2 regions of the Mesorhizobium sp. M0018 genome follow, and region 1 is predicted to be linked to the other one. Evidence: predicted binding sites of a transcription regulator. Region 1 holds the regulator's gene; the other holds the start of a gene.
What was found. Region 1 encodes HrcA, which represses chaperone genes, less so after heat shock. Its sites were predicted from a motif close to GTTAGCACTCNCNNNNNGNGAGTGCTAAC; they were not measured.
Positions count from the first base shown of each region.

Region 2: the regulator HrcA is predicted to act here: its motif matches at 5,536-5,564, upstream of groES (co-chaperone GroES).

Region 1 covers NZ_JAMYVL010000003.1:30,367-37,419, reverse strand. The annotation lists gene NKJ81_RS04710 (RNA polymerase sigma factor) at 1-161, shown strand, start outside; gene NKJ81_RS04705 (glutathione S-transferase family protein) at 177-800, opposite strand; gene cysK (cysteine synthase A) at 975-1,955, opposite strand; gene NKJ81_RS04695 (LysE family translocator) at 2,121-2,738, opposite strand; gene NKJ81_RS04690 (PQQ-dependent sugar dehydrogenase) at 2,826-4,181, opposite strand; gene NKJ81_RS04685 (hypothetical protein) at 4,282-4,479, opposite strand; gene hrcA (heat-inducible transcriptional repressor HrcA) at 4,516-5,628, opposite strand; gene rph (ribonuclease PH) at 5,774-6,490, shown strand; gene NKJ81_RS04670 (VOC family protein) at 6,524-6,934, shown strand; gene rdgB (RdgB/HAM1 family non-canonical purine NTP pyrophosphatase) at 6,949-7,053, shown strand, end outside.
Region 2 covers NZ_JAMYVL010000015.1:76,956-84,008, reverse strand. The annotation lists gene NKJ81_RS21110 (nuclear transport factor 2 family protein) at 1-24, shown strand, start outside; gene NKJ81_RS21105 (LysE family translocator) at 111-722, shown strand; gene NKJ81_RS21100 (nuclear transport factor 2 family protein) at 749-1,135, opposite strand; gene NKJ81_RS21095 (OsmC family protein) at 1,152-1,598, opposite strand; gene NKJ81_RS21090 (zinc-dependent alcohol dehydrogenase family protein) at 1,658-2,668, opposite strand; gene NKJ81_RS21085 (TetR/AcrR family transcriptional regulator) at 2,767-3,366, shown strand; gene groL (chaperonin GroEL) at 3,460-5,115, opposite strand; gene groES (co-chaperone GroES) at 5,178-5,474, opposite strand; gene NKJ81_RS21070 (bifunctional helix-turn-helix transcriptional regulator/GNAT family N-acetyltransferase) at 5,692-6,627, shown strand; gene NKJ81_RS21065 (BBE domain-containing protein) at 6,668-6,913, opposite strand; gene NKJ81_RS21060 (hypothetical protein) at 6,882-7,053, opposite strand, start outside.

The sequences.
Region 1 (7,053 bases):
AACCTTACTGGGCCGCCCGCGCGGGCCTGCTGGCCAGACTCGGCAAAGTTCCACAAGCGAGCGAGGCCTATGACCGGGCTATCGGCCTCGAACGAGATCCGGCCGTGCGCCGGTTCCTGCAGGAACGACGGGCAGGGCTCGGCCGCGCGGAAAGACACTGAGACAAGGCGGAGTGCTTAGGCCGGCCACATGTCGTGGGAAGCATTCAGCCTCTTCATCACCCGATGTTCCCGCAAATTGGCCCACAGGCGTTCGATGTTCGGCCAAGCGGTTGGAACCTTCGCGACCTCCGGATGCCAGGCCACCAGCATGACGAGATAGATGTCGGCCAGCGAGAGTTGGTCGCCGGCCAGCCAGTCGCGGCCGTCGAGGGCGGCATCGAGAATGGCGAGGCTGCGATCCATTTCCGAGACCGCCGCCTGTTTGACAGCGTCCACGCCCCGGGGATCGGTCGTGTAGCGATGAGCGTAGAAGAACCGCAGGTCAGCCGAATAGATGACGGAGGACATGAAAAACATCCAGCGCAGGAAGTCGGCGCGGTCAGCCGAACTTGCTGCGGGCGCCAGTCCTGCTTCGGGGTGGCGCTCGGCCAGCAGGATGCAGATCGCCGCCGATTCGGTCATCGAGCGTCCGTCCGGCAAGATCAGGACCGGCACCTGGTTCAAGGGGCTGATATCTAAAAAGGCCTGGTCGGGTCGGCCCTTCGGAACGTCGATCTGGTCGAAAGGCACGCCCGCCAAAGCGAGCGCCGCCTCGACGACAAAGCCGCCGGTATTGGCACGCGTATAGAGCTTGTACATAAAGTCCTCCACCTGCCGGGCAGCGACGATTGATACGGAAGTGACCCGCCGCTCAAGCGAACGACGCCCGCCACAGGTGGTTTTTCAGCGGTCCACGCCGACGCGTGATACTGAGTATTTGATGTCGGAGGGCATCGCGAAGGATCGCTACTGACCGGTCAAAAACGCTCGTGTCTAAGCGCCCAATCCCTCGAACAGGATCGTCGAGAGATAGCGCTCGGCGAAGGAGGGGATGACGACGACGAGGTTCTTGCCCTTGTTCTCGGGCCGCGAGCCGACGACGATCGCCGCTTGCAGGGCGGCCCCCGACGAGATGCCGACCGGCACACCTTCGAGCCGAGCGACGAGCCGTGCATTAGCAACCGAATCCTCGTTCGAGACCTTGACGATCTCGTCATAGATCGTCGTGTCGAGGATTTTTGGCGCGAAGCCGGCGCCAATGCCCTGGATCTTGTGCGGGCCTGGCTGGCCGCCCGACAGCACCGGCGAGGCTTCCGGTTCGACGGCGACGACATGCACCGAGGGCTTACGCTTCTTCAGCACCTGGCCGACGCCGGTGATGGTGCCGCCGGTCCCGATGCCGGCAACGAAGATATCGACTTCGCCATGGGTGTCGTTCCAGATTTCCTCGGCGGTGGTGCGGCGATGGATTTCCGGATTGGCCGGGTTTTCGAATTGCTGCGGAATGACAGCGTCGGGCAGCGTTGCCGCCAGCTCGTCGGCCTTGGCGATGGCGCCCTTCATGCCTTTCGGCCCTTCGGTCAGCACCAGTTCGGCACCGAGCAGAGCCAGCATCTTGCGGCGTTCGACGGACATGGTTTCCGGCATGGTCAGGATCAGCTTGTAGCCCTTGGCAGCGGCGGCAAAGGCGAGTGCGATGCCGGTATTGCCCGAGGTCGGCTCGATGAGGGTGGTCTTGCCGGGCGTAATCCTGCCCGAAGCCTCCAATGCCTCGATCATCGACACGCCGATGCGGTCCTTGACCGAGGCGATCGGGTTGAAGAATTCGAGCTTGGCCAGCAGATTGGCGACGACACCCTTCTCCCTGGCGAATTTATCAAGCCGCACCAGCGGCGTGTCGCCGATCGTCTCGGTGATCGAATTGTAGATGCGGCCGCGGCCGGGCACGTGTGTGGGGGTGGCGGGCTTGTTCATTGATTTCCTCCCAGAGGTCAAGCGGCAAGAGTCGCGCGGGCATAGGATAGAGCCATCCACCGCGCAAGATAGGCTGTCGATCGAAAAATATCCGAGTGAAGTTCGTGCTGAGTACCCCCGCCCTTGCAAGCCGTGGCAATCCTTGGGCGGATTGGCGAAAGAGATCTATTGGCGGGCGGCAATTGCCGCGGCCGCGCCGACCATGAAGCCGGCGGCGGTGCGGTTGAGTGCCCTCAGCGCCCGCGGCGACTTCAGGAACCAGCGCGCCTTGGCCGCCAGCGCCAGATAGGGCACCAGCACGACGAGCAGGACGACGATGGTGAGCGCGACGAGGATGCCGTAATCGGCCAGCGTGATCGTCTTCAGATCGACGATGGTCGGGGTGATGGCAAGATAGAAGATCATCGTCTTCGGATTGCCGAGCGTGACGGCAAGGCCGGCTACAAAGCTGGATGCCAAGCCGCCCTTGCCTTTCTTCGCCTCTACCGTTTCGGGCGTGATGCCGCTCGTCCAGAAACGCCAGCCAAGAAAGGCGAGGTAGGTGACGCCCAGCCATTTGATGGCCAGGAAGACCATGCCGAAAGTTTGTGCGACGAAAGCCAGGCCGAGCACCACGGCAGTGAGATAGGTCAGGTCCCCGAGTATCAGCCCGAACGACATGGCCAGCGACGAGCGGAAGCCGGAACCCAGCGCACGCGCAACAAGCGCGGTGACGCCTGGGCCCGGGATGGCCGCGGCGATGCCGAGGGCAGCACTATAGGCGAGGAACCCAGTGAGTGTCATGATTGGCGCTTGTCGCACAATGTTGAAGTTGGGTGAATTCCCTCGGGCCGGATTCGATTGCGCCAGCGCAGCAGGCGACACCGCCGTTCAGGAACGGCCGTCTTCGTAGGTAACGCGCCAGATGGTGCCGTTACCGTCTTCTGTGACGATCACCGAGCCGTCCTTGGCCATCGCGACACCGACCGGGCGGCCCCAGACGGCGTCGTTCGAGATGACGAAGCCGGTCATGAAGTCCTCATATTCGCCGGTCGGCTTGCCATCCCTGAATTTGAGCCTCACCACCTTGTAGCCGGTCCTGGCGCCACGGTTCCACGAACCATGCATGGTGACGAAGGCGTCACCCTGATAATCCGCCGGGAAGTTCTTGCCGTCGTAGAAGGCTATATTCATCGGCGCCGAATGCGCCTGCATCAATACATCGGGGACAGTGGCCTTGCCGGCGAGGTCTGGCCGCTCGCCCTGATGGCGCGGATCCTCGTTATTGCCGATGTAGTACCAAGGCCAACCATAGAATCCGCCGTCCTTGACCGCTGTTGCAAATTCGAACGGCACATTGTCGCCGAGTTCGTCGCGCTCATTGACGACGCACCACAATGCGCCGGTGGCGGGCTGCACGGTCATGCCCGTACAGTTGCGCAGGCCGGTGGCAACAGTTCGGGGATTTTTCCCATCCGGGTCAAAGGCGAGCACATCGGCACGGCCGTCCTCGGAGCCCCAGGCCGCCCCAAGCGGCTTTGATTTGGCCCAGGCGTCGAGGCCGCTATCTGGCTCCTTGCCTATATCCTCGGCGACGTTCGAGGCGGAGCCAACCGACAAATAAAGCGTTTTGCCGTCCTGCGAGAAGGCGATGTCGCGGGTCGTGTGACCACCCGACGGGATTTGGGCGACAATGGTTTCTGGTTTGCCGGATGTCTTCAAGTCGCCATCGCGATAGGGGAACCGGACGATGCTGTCGCTGTTCGCGACATAGACCCATTGCGGTTTGTCTCCTGGCGGATAGAAGGCGATGCCGTAGGGATAATTGAGCCCCTTGGCGAAGATCGCTTTCTCGATGGGCCTGGCGCTGCCCTCGGCGAGACGATAGACGCGTATTTGGTCGGCATGGCTGTTGGCAACAAACAGGTCGCCATTCGGAGCGACGCGCACGACACGTGGATTGACGATGCCGGATGCGATCATTTCAGCCGAAAAGCCCGACGGCAATTCTGGCTTGGCGCTTTCGGGCCGTTCCGCCACGCCGGCGCCGTTCGAAGCGGATTGGGCGGGGTCGGCTGCCGGCATGTCTCGCGGCCCAATCAGGCGTCGGACGCCAGGCCTGTCGGCGTGCCAATCGCCAAACGCGGCTTCGCCTTTGAGCACATTCTGATCCGCCTGCTGGGCGGCTGCCGGTGTCGCAACAAGGAGGGCAGCGCCCAAGGCCGCAAAGCCGCCAGATCGGATCATCAACGTCCTCCGGGATTCGCCTCGAACAGGGGCAAACGGCATCAGGTATTGATCGTTCCAAGCGGCCGTCCAGCACACGAGGATTTGAAGCCGAACCCGTTCAGTTGCCAGAGGCGTAAAAGTCGTCGTCGAGGCGCTTTTCCAGCGCGACCAGATCGGCCGGCAGCGGTAAACCCATCGCCCGCATCTCTTGCAGCTTCTCGCGCAACTGCTCTTGTACCTCGTGCTGATCCTCTGGCTGGTTGATCATTTCTTCGAGCAGCAGACTGATCTGGGCCTTGAACGATTCCAGCGCCATTCTTTTCTCCTCCTTGCGGCAGGCCCGCGGCGGCTCCTAGCTCAGCATGCGCGAAATCAGCTGCGCCGTATAGTCGACCATCGGTACTATGCGCGCATAATTCAGCCGCGTCGGCCCGATGACGCCGAGCGCACCGACGACACGCGCGTCCTTGTCGCGATAGGGTGCCACCACCAGCGAGGAGCCAGACAGCGAAAACAGCTTGTTTTCCGAACCGATGAATATGCGCACGCCTGGGCCTGCCTCGGCGAGGTCGAGAAGCTGGATCAGCCCATCCTGCGTCTCCAGATCCTCAAACAGATGCCGCAGCAATTCTATGTCGGCCTGGGCAGTGACGTTTTCCAGGAGATTGGCGCGACCGCGCACGATAAGCCGCCCAGGCACGCCGCTTTCAGCGCCTGCCCAGACCGCCAGGCCCTTCTCGACCAGATCCTGCGACAGCGTGTCGAGGGCCGCCCTGGTCTCTTCCTTGATGCGGGCGATCTCGACCCGCGCCTCGGCCAGGGTGCGACCGCGGATATGGGCGTTGAGGAAGTTAGAGGCTTCGTGCAATTGCGAGATGGTGATGCCGGCGGGCAGATCGATGACGCGATTTTCGACGTCGCCGTTCTGCGAGACCAGCACGGCCAGCGCCTTGGTCGGCTCGAGCTGGATGAATTCGATGTGCTTAAGCGCCGCCTCATTCTTGGCGGCGAGCACGAGGCCGGCGCCGCGCGACATGCCGGACAGCATCTGGCTGGCCTCGGTCAGCATATGCTCCAGCGTCGCGCCCGAGCCGGAGGCGCGCACCTGGGCCTCGATGGTGCGGCGCTCCTCGTCGGAGAGGTCACCAAGTTCCATGAAAGCATCGACGAAGAAGCGCAGGCCTGCCTGGGTCGGCAGCCGGCCAGCCGAAATGTGCGGCGCATAGATCAGGCCGAGATGCTCAAGGTCGCTCATCACGTTGCGGATGGTGGCCGGCGACAGCGACGACGGCAGGATGCGCGACAGGCTGCGCGAACCGACCGGCTCGCCATCCCTCAAATAGGAATCGACGATGCGCCGGAAGATGTCGCGCGAACGCATGTCGAGCGATTGAAGCGCGGGCGATTGCAGCGCGTGCGACGGGAGCACGTGCGACTGCAAACCGGGATCGACTGCCTTTGTCATTTCGAGCCAAAACCTCCGCCCCGAAGATATAGACTTCCGCGGTGTCGGCGCAACCGGTCCATTTTCCTTTGCGCGTCACGCCCCGTGCGGCTACAAGCCGGCCAAGATTCCCCGGCCAAGATTCCGAAGAAAGAAAGAAGCCTGAATGCGCCCTTCCAAACGCCAATTCGACGAAATGCGCCCCATCTCCTTCGAGCGCGGCGTCTCCAAGCATGCGGAAGGCTCGTGCCTGGTGAAGTTCGGCGACACGCATGTGCTGTGTACGGCCAGCCTGGAGGAAAAGGTGCCGGGCTGGATGCGCAACTCCGGCAAGGGCTGGGTGACGGCGGAATACGGCATGCTGCCGCGTTCGACCGGCGAGCGCATGCGCCGCGAGGCTTCGTCCGGCAAACAAGGCGGCCGCACGCTGGAAATCCAGCGGCTGATCGGCCGCTCCCTGCGCGCCGTGGTCAATCTGCAGGCGCTCGGCGAGCAGCAGATCACCGTCGACTGCGACGTGATCCAGGCCGACGGCGGCACGCGCACCGCTTCGATCACCGGCGGCTGGGTGGCGCTCTACGACTGCCTGCGCTGGATGGAAGCCCGCCAGATGGCGAGCCTGAGCAAGGTGCTGAAGGATCACGTTGCGGCAATCTCCTGCGGAATCCATGATGGCCAGCCGGTCATCGACCTCGACTACATCGAGGATTCCTCGGCCGGCACCGACGCCAATTTCGTCATGACCGGCAAGGGCGGCATCGTCGAGATCCAAGGCACGGCCGAGGGCGAGCCGTTCTCGGAAGAGCAGTTCGCGGCGCTGATGGGGCTCGCCAAGAAAGGCATTCAGCGCCTGGTCAGCTTGCAGCAAATGGCGGTGGCTTAGCTGCGGTCCAATATTGATGAGATTGGCGATCCTGTGACTCCTTCCGCAATCCTGGAATCAGCACTCTACGTGACCGACCTTGCTGCCGCGGAACGGTTCTATTCGGGCGTGCTCGGGCTCGATCTGCTCGGTAAGGTCGATGGCAGGCATCTCTTCTTCCGCTGCGGCGACGGCGTGCTGCTTATCTTCAATGCCGAGGCCACCAAAGTGCCGCCGCGGGCCGACGCCAAGCTGCCCGTGCCGCCGCATGGCGCGGTCGGCCAGGGCCATCTTTGCTTCGCCGCAAGCGCGGATGAAATCCCACGCTGGAAAGCGCATCTTGAGGCGAAGAAAATCGCCATCGAAAGCGAGTTCGAGTGGCCGCAAGGCGGCCGCTCGATCTATATTCGCGATCCCTCCGGCAATTCGATCGAATTCGCCGAGCCACGAATTTGGGGCATCTGATGCATTCGCCAACTATTCATTCGCTTGATGGGCATAAGATCATCGTCGCAAGCCACAACGCCGGCAAATTGCGAGAATTCGCCGATCTGATGGCGCCATTCGGCATTGAAGCGAAGTCC
Region 2 (7,053 bases), on a different contig from region 1:
CTGCACGCCAACAGCATGATCTGAATGCGCATAGGCTCTCAGGCTGGCTTGTGCCCGCACGTTTCGCTTATTACGCTGCCGGCGGCAGGGCCAGCACCGGGAGACCATCCGTGAGCATCGAATTTCTGTTGACGTCGCTGATTGTCGTGGCTTCGCCCGGTACCGGCGTTCTCTATACGCTGAGCGCCGGGCTTTCGCGTGGCGCGCGCGCCAGCATCATTGCCGCTTTCGGCTGCACGCTCGGCATCATTCCGCACATGGCGGCCGCCATCACCGGCCTCGCGGCTCTGCTGCATACCAGTGCCGTCGCCTTCGAGACGCTGAAGTATCTCGGCGTCGCCTATCTTCTCTACATGGCCTGGAACACGCTGAAGGAGAAGGGCGGCCTGAGCGTCGACGAAAATGTGGCGCCGCGCTCGGCCGGCAAGGTGATCACTTCGGGCATCCTCATCAACATCCTCAATCCGAAGCTGTCGATCTTCTTCTTTGCCTTCCTGCCGCAATTCGTCAGCACCACCGAACCGCATGCGCTGTCGCAGATGCTGGAGCTCAGCAGCGTCTTCATGCTGCTCACCTTCGTGGTCTTTGTCGGCTACGGCGTTTTCGCGGCGTCAATCCGCAGCCATGTCGTGTCGCGGCCAAAGGTGCTGACCTGGATGCGCCGTACCTTCGCCGGAGCCTTTGTCATGCTCGGCGCCAAACTGGCGCTGGCGGACCGGTAGACAGGAAGGTCGCGGGCAGCGCAAATCTATCCCTTCACATAGCCCATGGCCTCGACAATCTGCCCGTCCGCCACGCGCATCAGGTTGACGCCGCGCAGCGAATTGCCGTCGCCCATCCAGTAGCGCCAGCGGATCGTCGCCCGATCGCCGGCGACGAAAGTTTCTTCAATGTCGAAGCGCGTGCCGGGTCCGGTTGCGATCGCCGACCACAGTTCGACGCAGGCGCCCTTGCCGATGCGGCGGGCGCCGTCCGGGGCCGGCGTGGTGTTTTCGATCACGCAATCTTCCGCCACCAGATCGTCGAGCGCCGACGGGTCGTGGCGCTGGAAGACGTCGTTGTAGCGCCGCATGATCTCGGCCGTTTCGGCGGAGCGTTTGGCGGCGGCGATGTCGATGACGAGTTCCTGTGTCATTGGATATTCCTTCCCTTCAGTGATCGGTAGCGGTTTCGATGAGGCGGGCCTTGAGCGTGATCACTGCGACGCCGGCCAGCGCCCGCGACACGAGGCAGCTCTCCTTGGCCGTCTGCGCCAGCCGCTCGAACTCCCCCGCCGCCAGCCCGGCGACGCTTGCCGCGGTTTCCAGCTCGATACGGGTCAGCGTCGGTCCAGCCGCGGTGGCGCCGAGATGCGCTTTCGCGATCGTGTGGATGCGTGCGGGAGTGTAACCTTCGCGGCCGAGGACGGCGCTCAGCGCCATCGAGAAGCAGCCGGCATGCGCCGCCGCAATCAATTCCTCGGGGTTGGTGCCGGGACCGTTCTCGAAACGCGACGGGAACGAGTAGGCGCCTTCGAAGACGCCGCTGCCGAGCTTCAGCCGGCCCGAACCTTCCTTCAACGATCCCTGCCATTGGGCCTCTGCTTCACGAATGGTCATAATGGTCATTGTGTCTCTCCTTTGATTTGAGGGGTCGATCAGATTTTGGGGCGGACCAGTCAGGCGCTGTCGACGACCACTTTCCCGAAGACGTCGCCTTGCTGGAAATAGCGATAGGCGTCGTTGGCCTCGTCGAAGGCGAACACCTTGTCGATGACAGGCTTAAGCCGATGCACCGAGATGGCGCGCAGCATGGCTTCGAGGTTGGTGCGATTGCCGACGAACAGGCGGCTGATGGTGGCGAGGCTGCGCTGGTAGACCGGGCCGGGGATCTGCACCGTCCCGCCTTTCGCATCCTGTATGGTGAGAAGCACGATGCGCCCGTAAAGCGCGCAGGCGATCATCGACTGCGCGAAGGTCGGCGGGCCGCCGGTCTCGACGACGAGGTCGATGCCGCCGGTCTGCTCTCGTACCGCAGCACCCCATTCCGGCATGTCGGCGGTCGCGACGACGAGGTCGGCGCCCAGCGCCTGCAACCGGTCCAGCTTCTCGTTGCGCGAGCTGACTGCCACGACACGGCAGCCGAGCAGCTTGGCGAATTGCAGCGCAAATAGCGCGACGCCACCTGAACCGATGACAAGAACCCATTGGCCGGGCTTCGGCATTTCGGCCGCCGTCACGGCATTCCAGGCGGTCAGGCCGGCGCAGGTTAGTGTCGCCGCTTGATGCCAGTCGAGATGATCGGGAAGCCGCACCGCCCATTGCTCGTCGAGCACGGCGTATTCGGCCAGCATCCCGTCCAGCGTGCAGCCAAGCTGGTCGATCAGACCGGCATTGATGCGGCCATCGATCCAGCGCGCAAAATAACTGCCGGTGACGCGGTCGCCGACGGCAAAGCGGGTGACGGCATCGCCGACCGCAACGACTTCACCGGCGCCGTCGCTCAGCGGGATAACGCCTTGGCGCGGCGCCAGCGGGTAGGTGCCGTTGAGGATCATCGTATCGCGGCGGTTGAGCGCGGTGGCGCGGACACGCACGACGATCTCGTGCGGCTTCGGCGTCGGCTGCGCCTCGTCGCGCATCACCAGGCACTTGGTCCCGCAGGTTCCTTCAAGACGATAACTGCGCATTTGCCTCTCGTATATGTAGACTGATCTACATATTATATATAGACCGATTGTCATATTCGAGGCAAGGCCTATAATGCTTACTCCTGACAGAGGTTGACATGGCGAACGACACCCGCACCCGCATACTCGAGACGACGGGGCTGCTGCTGAGGCAGCGCGGCTACCACGGCACGTCGCTCAACGATATATTGAGCGCCTCAGGCGCGCCGAGAGGCTCGCTCTATTTTCATTTTCCGGGCGGCAAGGACCAGTTGGTCATCGAGGTGACGCGCGACAGCGTCGAGGACGTCTCGAAAAGGCTGGGCGAGGCCCTTGCAGCCGAAAAGGACCCGGCGGTGGCCGTCCACCACATCTACCAGTCGGTCGCGCGCATGCTGGAAGACAATCGGTTCACGCTCGGTTGCCCGATCGCGCCCGTGGTGTTGGACTCGCCGATCGACATGCCGGAACTGGCCGAGTTGTGCCGCTCCGCCTTCGAGCAATGGATAGGCTTGCTCAGGGCGGCCTTCGTCGGGGCAGGGGTGCCCGAGCGCCGCGCGCATGCGCTGGCACTGCTGGTCGAATCATCGCTGGAAGGGCTGATGGTGATCGCACGCGCCACCCACGACCGCGCCCCGGTGCTGGCGGTAGCCGATGAGGTCGCGGCGCTGATTGAGGGCGCTTTGCCGGCCAAGAGTGCCACTGCCGCGGTGCATTGATATCGCCGCTTGAGCCGGGGCAGCCCGCTATGAAGCAAACAAAAAGGGCGGCATCGCTGCCGCCCTTTCCGAAAGCTTGCGAGATTGGCTGGATTAGAAATCCATGCCACCCATGCCGCCCATGCCGCCGCCGCCCATGCCGCCAGGCATGCCGCCGCCAGCCGACTCCTTCTTCGGAGCCTCCGCGATCATGGCTTCGGTGGTGACCAGCAGGCCGGCGACCGAGGCCGCGTCCTGCAGAGCCGTGCGCACAACCTTGACCGGATCGACGATACCCATGGCGATCATGTCGCCATATTCGCCGGTCTGGGCGTTGTAGCCGAAGGTTGCCCCCTTGTTCTCAAGGATCTTGCCGGCAACGATCGATGCTTCCGCACCGGCGTTGGCCGCGATCTGGCGGGCCGGAGCCTGCAGCGCGCGGCGCACGATGTTGATGCCGGCGGCCTGGTCGGAGTTGGCGCCGGTTGCCTTGATGCTCAGCGAAGCGCGCAGCAGTGCGACGCCGCCGCCGGGAACGATGCCTTCTTCGACGGCCGCGCGGGTCGCGTTGAGGGCGTCATCGACGCGGTCCTTCTTTTCCTTGACTTCCACTTCGGTCGCACCGCCGACGCGGATGACGGCAACGCCGCCCGCCAGCTTGGCGAGACGTTCCTGCAGCTTCTCCTTGTCGTAGTCCGAGGTGGTCTCCTCGATCTGCTGCTTGATCTGGGCGACGCGGCCCTGGATTTCGGCCTTCTTGCCGGCGCCGTCGACGATGGTGGTGTTCTCCTTGGAGATCGACACCTTCTTGGCGCGGCCGAGCATGTTCAGGCCGACATTCTCGAGCTTGATGCCGAGGTCTTCGGAAATGACCTGGCCACCGGTGAGGATGGCGATGTCTTCCAGCATGGCCTTGCGGCGATCACCAAAGCCCGGCGCCTTGACGGCGGCGATTTTCAGGCCACCGCGCAGCTTGTTGACGACCAGCGTGGCCAGGGCCTCGCCTTCGACATCTTCCGAGATGATGACCAGCGGCTTCGAGGTCTGCACGACGGCCTCGAGGATCGGCAGCATGGCCTGCAGATTGGAGAGCTTCTTCTCGTGGAGAAGAATGTAGGCGTCTTCCAGATCCGCAACCATCTTCTCGGCGTTGGTGACGAAGTAGGGCGAGAGATAGCCGCGGTCGAACTGCATGCCTTCAACGACTTCAAGCTCGGTCTCGGCGGTCTTTGCTTCCTCGACGGTGATGACGCCCTCATTGCCGACCTTCTGCATCGCTTCCGCGATCATCGAGCCGACCGACACGTCGCCATTGCCGGCGATGGTGCCGACCTGGGCAACCTCTTCCGAGGTCTTGATCTTCTTGGCGTTCTTAATCAGCGTCGCGACGACGTCGGCGACGGCGAGGTCGATGCCGCGCTTGAGGTCCATCGGGTTCATGCCGGCGGCAACCGACTTGTGGCCTTCCTGGACGATCGACTGTGCCAGAACGGTCGCGGTGGTGGTGCCGTCGCCGGCGATGTCGTTGGTCTTCGAAGCAACTTCGCGGACCATCTGCGCGCCCATGTTTTCGAACTTGTCCTCAAGCTCGATTTCCTTGGCGACGGTGACGCCGTCCTTGGTGATGCGCGGTGCGCCGAACGACTTGTCGATGACGACGTTGCGGCCCTTAGGGCCGAGCGTGACCTTCACCGCGTCGGCGAGGATGTTGACGCCGCGCAGCATGCGCTCACGAGCGTCGCGGGAGAATTTTACGTCTTTGGCAGCCATTTTTAGCTCCTGGCAGGGGCTTGGATTGAGCCCGAAGATTTAAATGAGGGTGAGGCCGATATTCAGCCGATGATGCCCATGATGTCGGATTCCTTCATGATCAGAAGGTCTTCGCCATTGAGCTTGACTTCGGTGCCCGACCACTTGCCGAACAGGATGCGGTCGCCGGCCTTGACGTCCAGCGGGACGAGCTTGCCGGCTTCGTCGCGGGCGCCGGAACCGACGGCGATGATCTCGCCTTCCTGCGGCTTTTCCTTAGCCGTATCGGGGATGATGATCCCGCCCGCGGTCTTGGATTCGGATTCGACCCGACGAACGACCACGCGGTCATGAAGCGGGCGGAACTTCGACTTTGCCATTTTTTATTCCTCGATGAGAATGGTGAGAACAGTTCCTCCGTCCGGCGGCGCCGGACATGTGGTTAGCACTCATCTTGGGGGAGTGCTAACGTGGCGCTGAAATAGGCTGGCAACTCGCGCGAGTCAAGGCGCCCGGTGAGCATCATCAGGACAATTGCTTCAAACGGATACTTGACTAAGTCAACTAAATCGCTGATCTTGCCGGGAAGAGGATGCCATGACCATTCATCATCACCCAGGCAAGGAGCGGATCGACGCGGTGCGGGCCTTCAACCGCTTCTACACCCGCCAGATCGGGCTGCTCGACGAAGGGCTGCTGAAAAGCACCTTCTCGCTGACCGAGGCGCGAGTGCTCTATGAGCTGGCGCATCGCGATGGCCTGACCGCCACCGACCTTGGGCGCGATCTCGGCCTCGATGCCGGTTATCTCAGCCGGCTGCTGAAGAAGTTCGAGGAGCGTGATCTGGTCGAGCGCGCCACGATCGAGGCGGATGCACGGCGTTCGACGATCGCGCTGACCAAGGCCGGGCGGCAGGCCTTCGCGCCGCTGAACCAGGGTTCGCACGACCAGGTCGCGGCATTGCTCGACCGGCTTCCAGTTCCCGAACAGGATAGGCTGGTCAAGGCCATGCAGACGGTACAGCGTCTGCTGGGCGGAAGCGCCGAGCCCAAAATTCCCTATATGCTGCGGCCTCTGCAAGTCGGCGACATCGGCTGGATTATCCATCGCCAGGGCCTGCTCTACGCGCAGGAATATGGCTGGGACGAAACCTATGAGGCGCTGGTCGCCGAAATCCTCGGCGCATTCGTCAAATCCTTCGATCCGAAATGGGAACGCAGCTGGATCGCCGAGAGGCAAGGCGAGGTCGTCGGCTCGGTCTTCGTCGTGCGCCAGTCGGACGCGGTGGCGAAGTTGCGCCTGCTCTATGTCGAGCCGTCGGCGCGCGGCCTCGGCATCGGCAAGCGGCTCGTCGAGGAATGTATCGGCTTTTGCCGCGCCACGGGTTACACGACACTGACGCTGTGGACCAACGACGTGCTCGCCGCCGCCCGCCACATCTATGAGGCTGCGGGCTTTAAATTGACCAACGAGGAGCGCCACCATTCCTTCGGCAAGGATCTGGTCGGCCAGAACTGGAATTTGGAGCTGTAGCAGCGCCGCAGAATTTCGAGCATCGGCCTGGGGCGGTCGCTCAGGTCGCAGGCTTAATGTTTTGGTTCAAGCGAAAGAAATTGGTGGGATCATACTTGTTCTTTAGTGCGGCCAACCTCGGATAATTCTCGCCGTAAGCCGCCAGAACCCGATCAGTGCCTTCTTCGCCGAGATTATTCGCATAGACGCCGCCGGTCGAGAACGGTCTCATTGCATCCCACAGGTCGCGCGCCCATCGGATGTGCGTTTCGTCGTCAGACGGGTAGTCCCAGATCGTAAAGCGCATCCCGATTGGCGTAGGGCGTTCCGTCCATCGGTACTCGCGAGATGGCGCCGCCAACCTGCTGCAGGACCAGAAGCGATTCGCTGGGTGCAGTCATGTAAGCCGCAAGCATGGTATCGATCGCCTGATCTGTGATTTCGCGC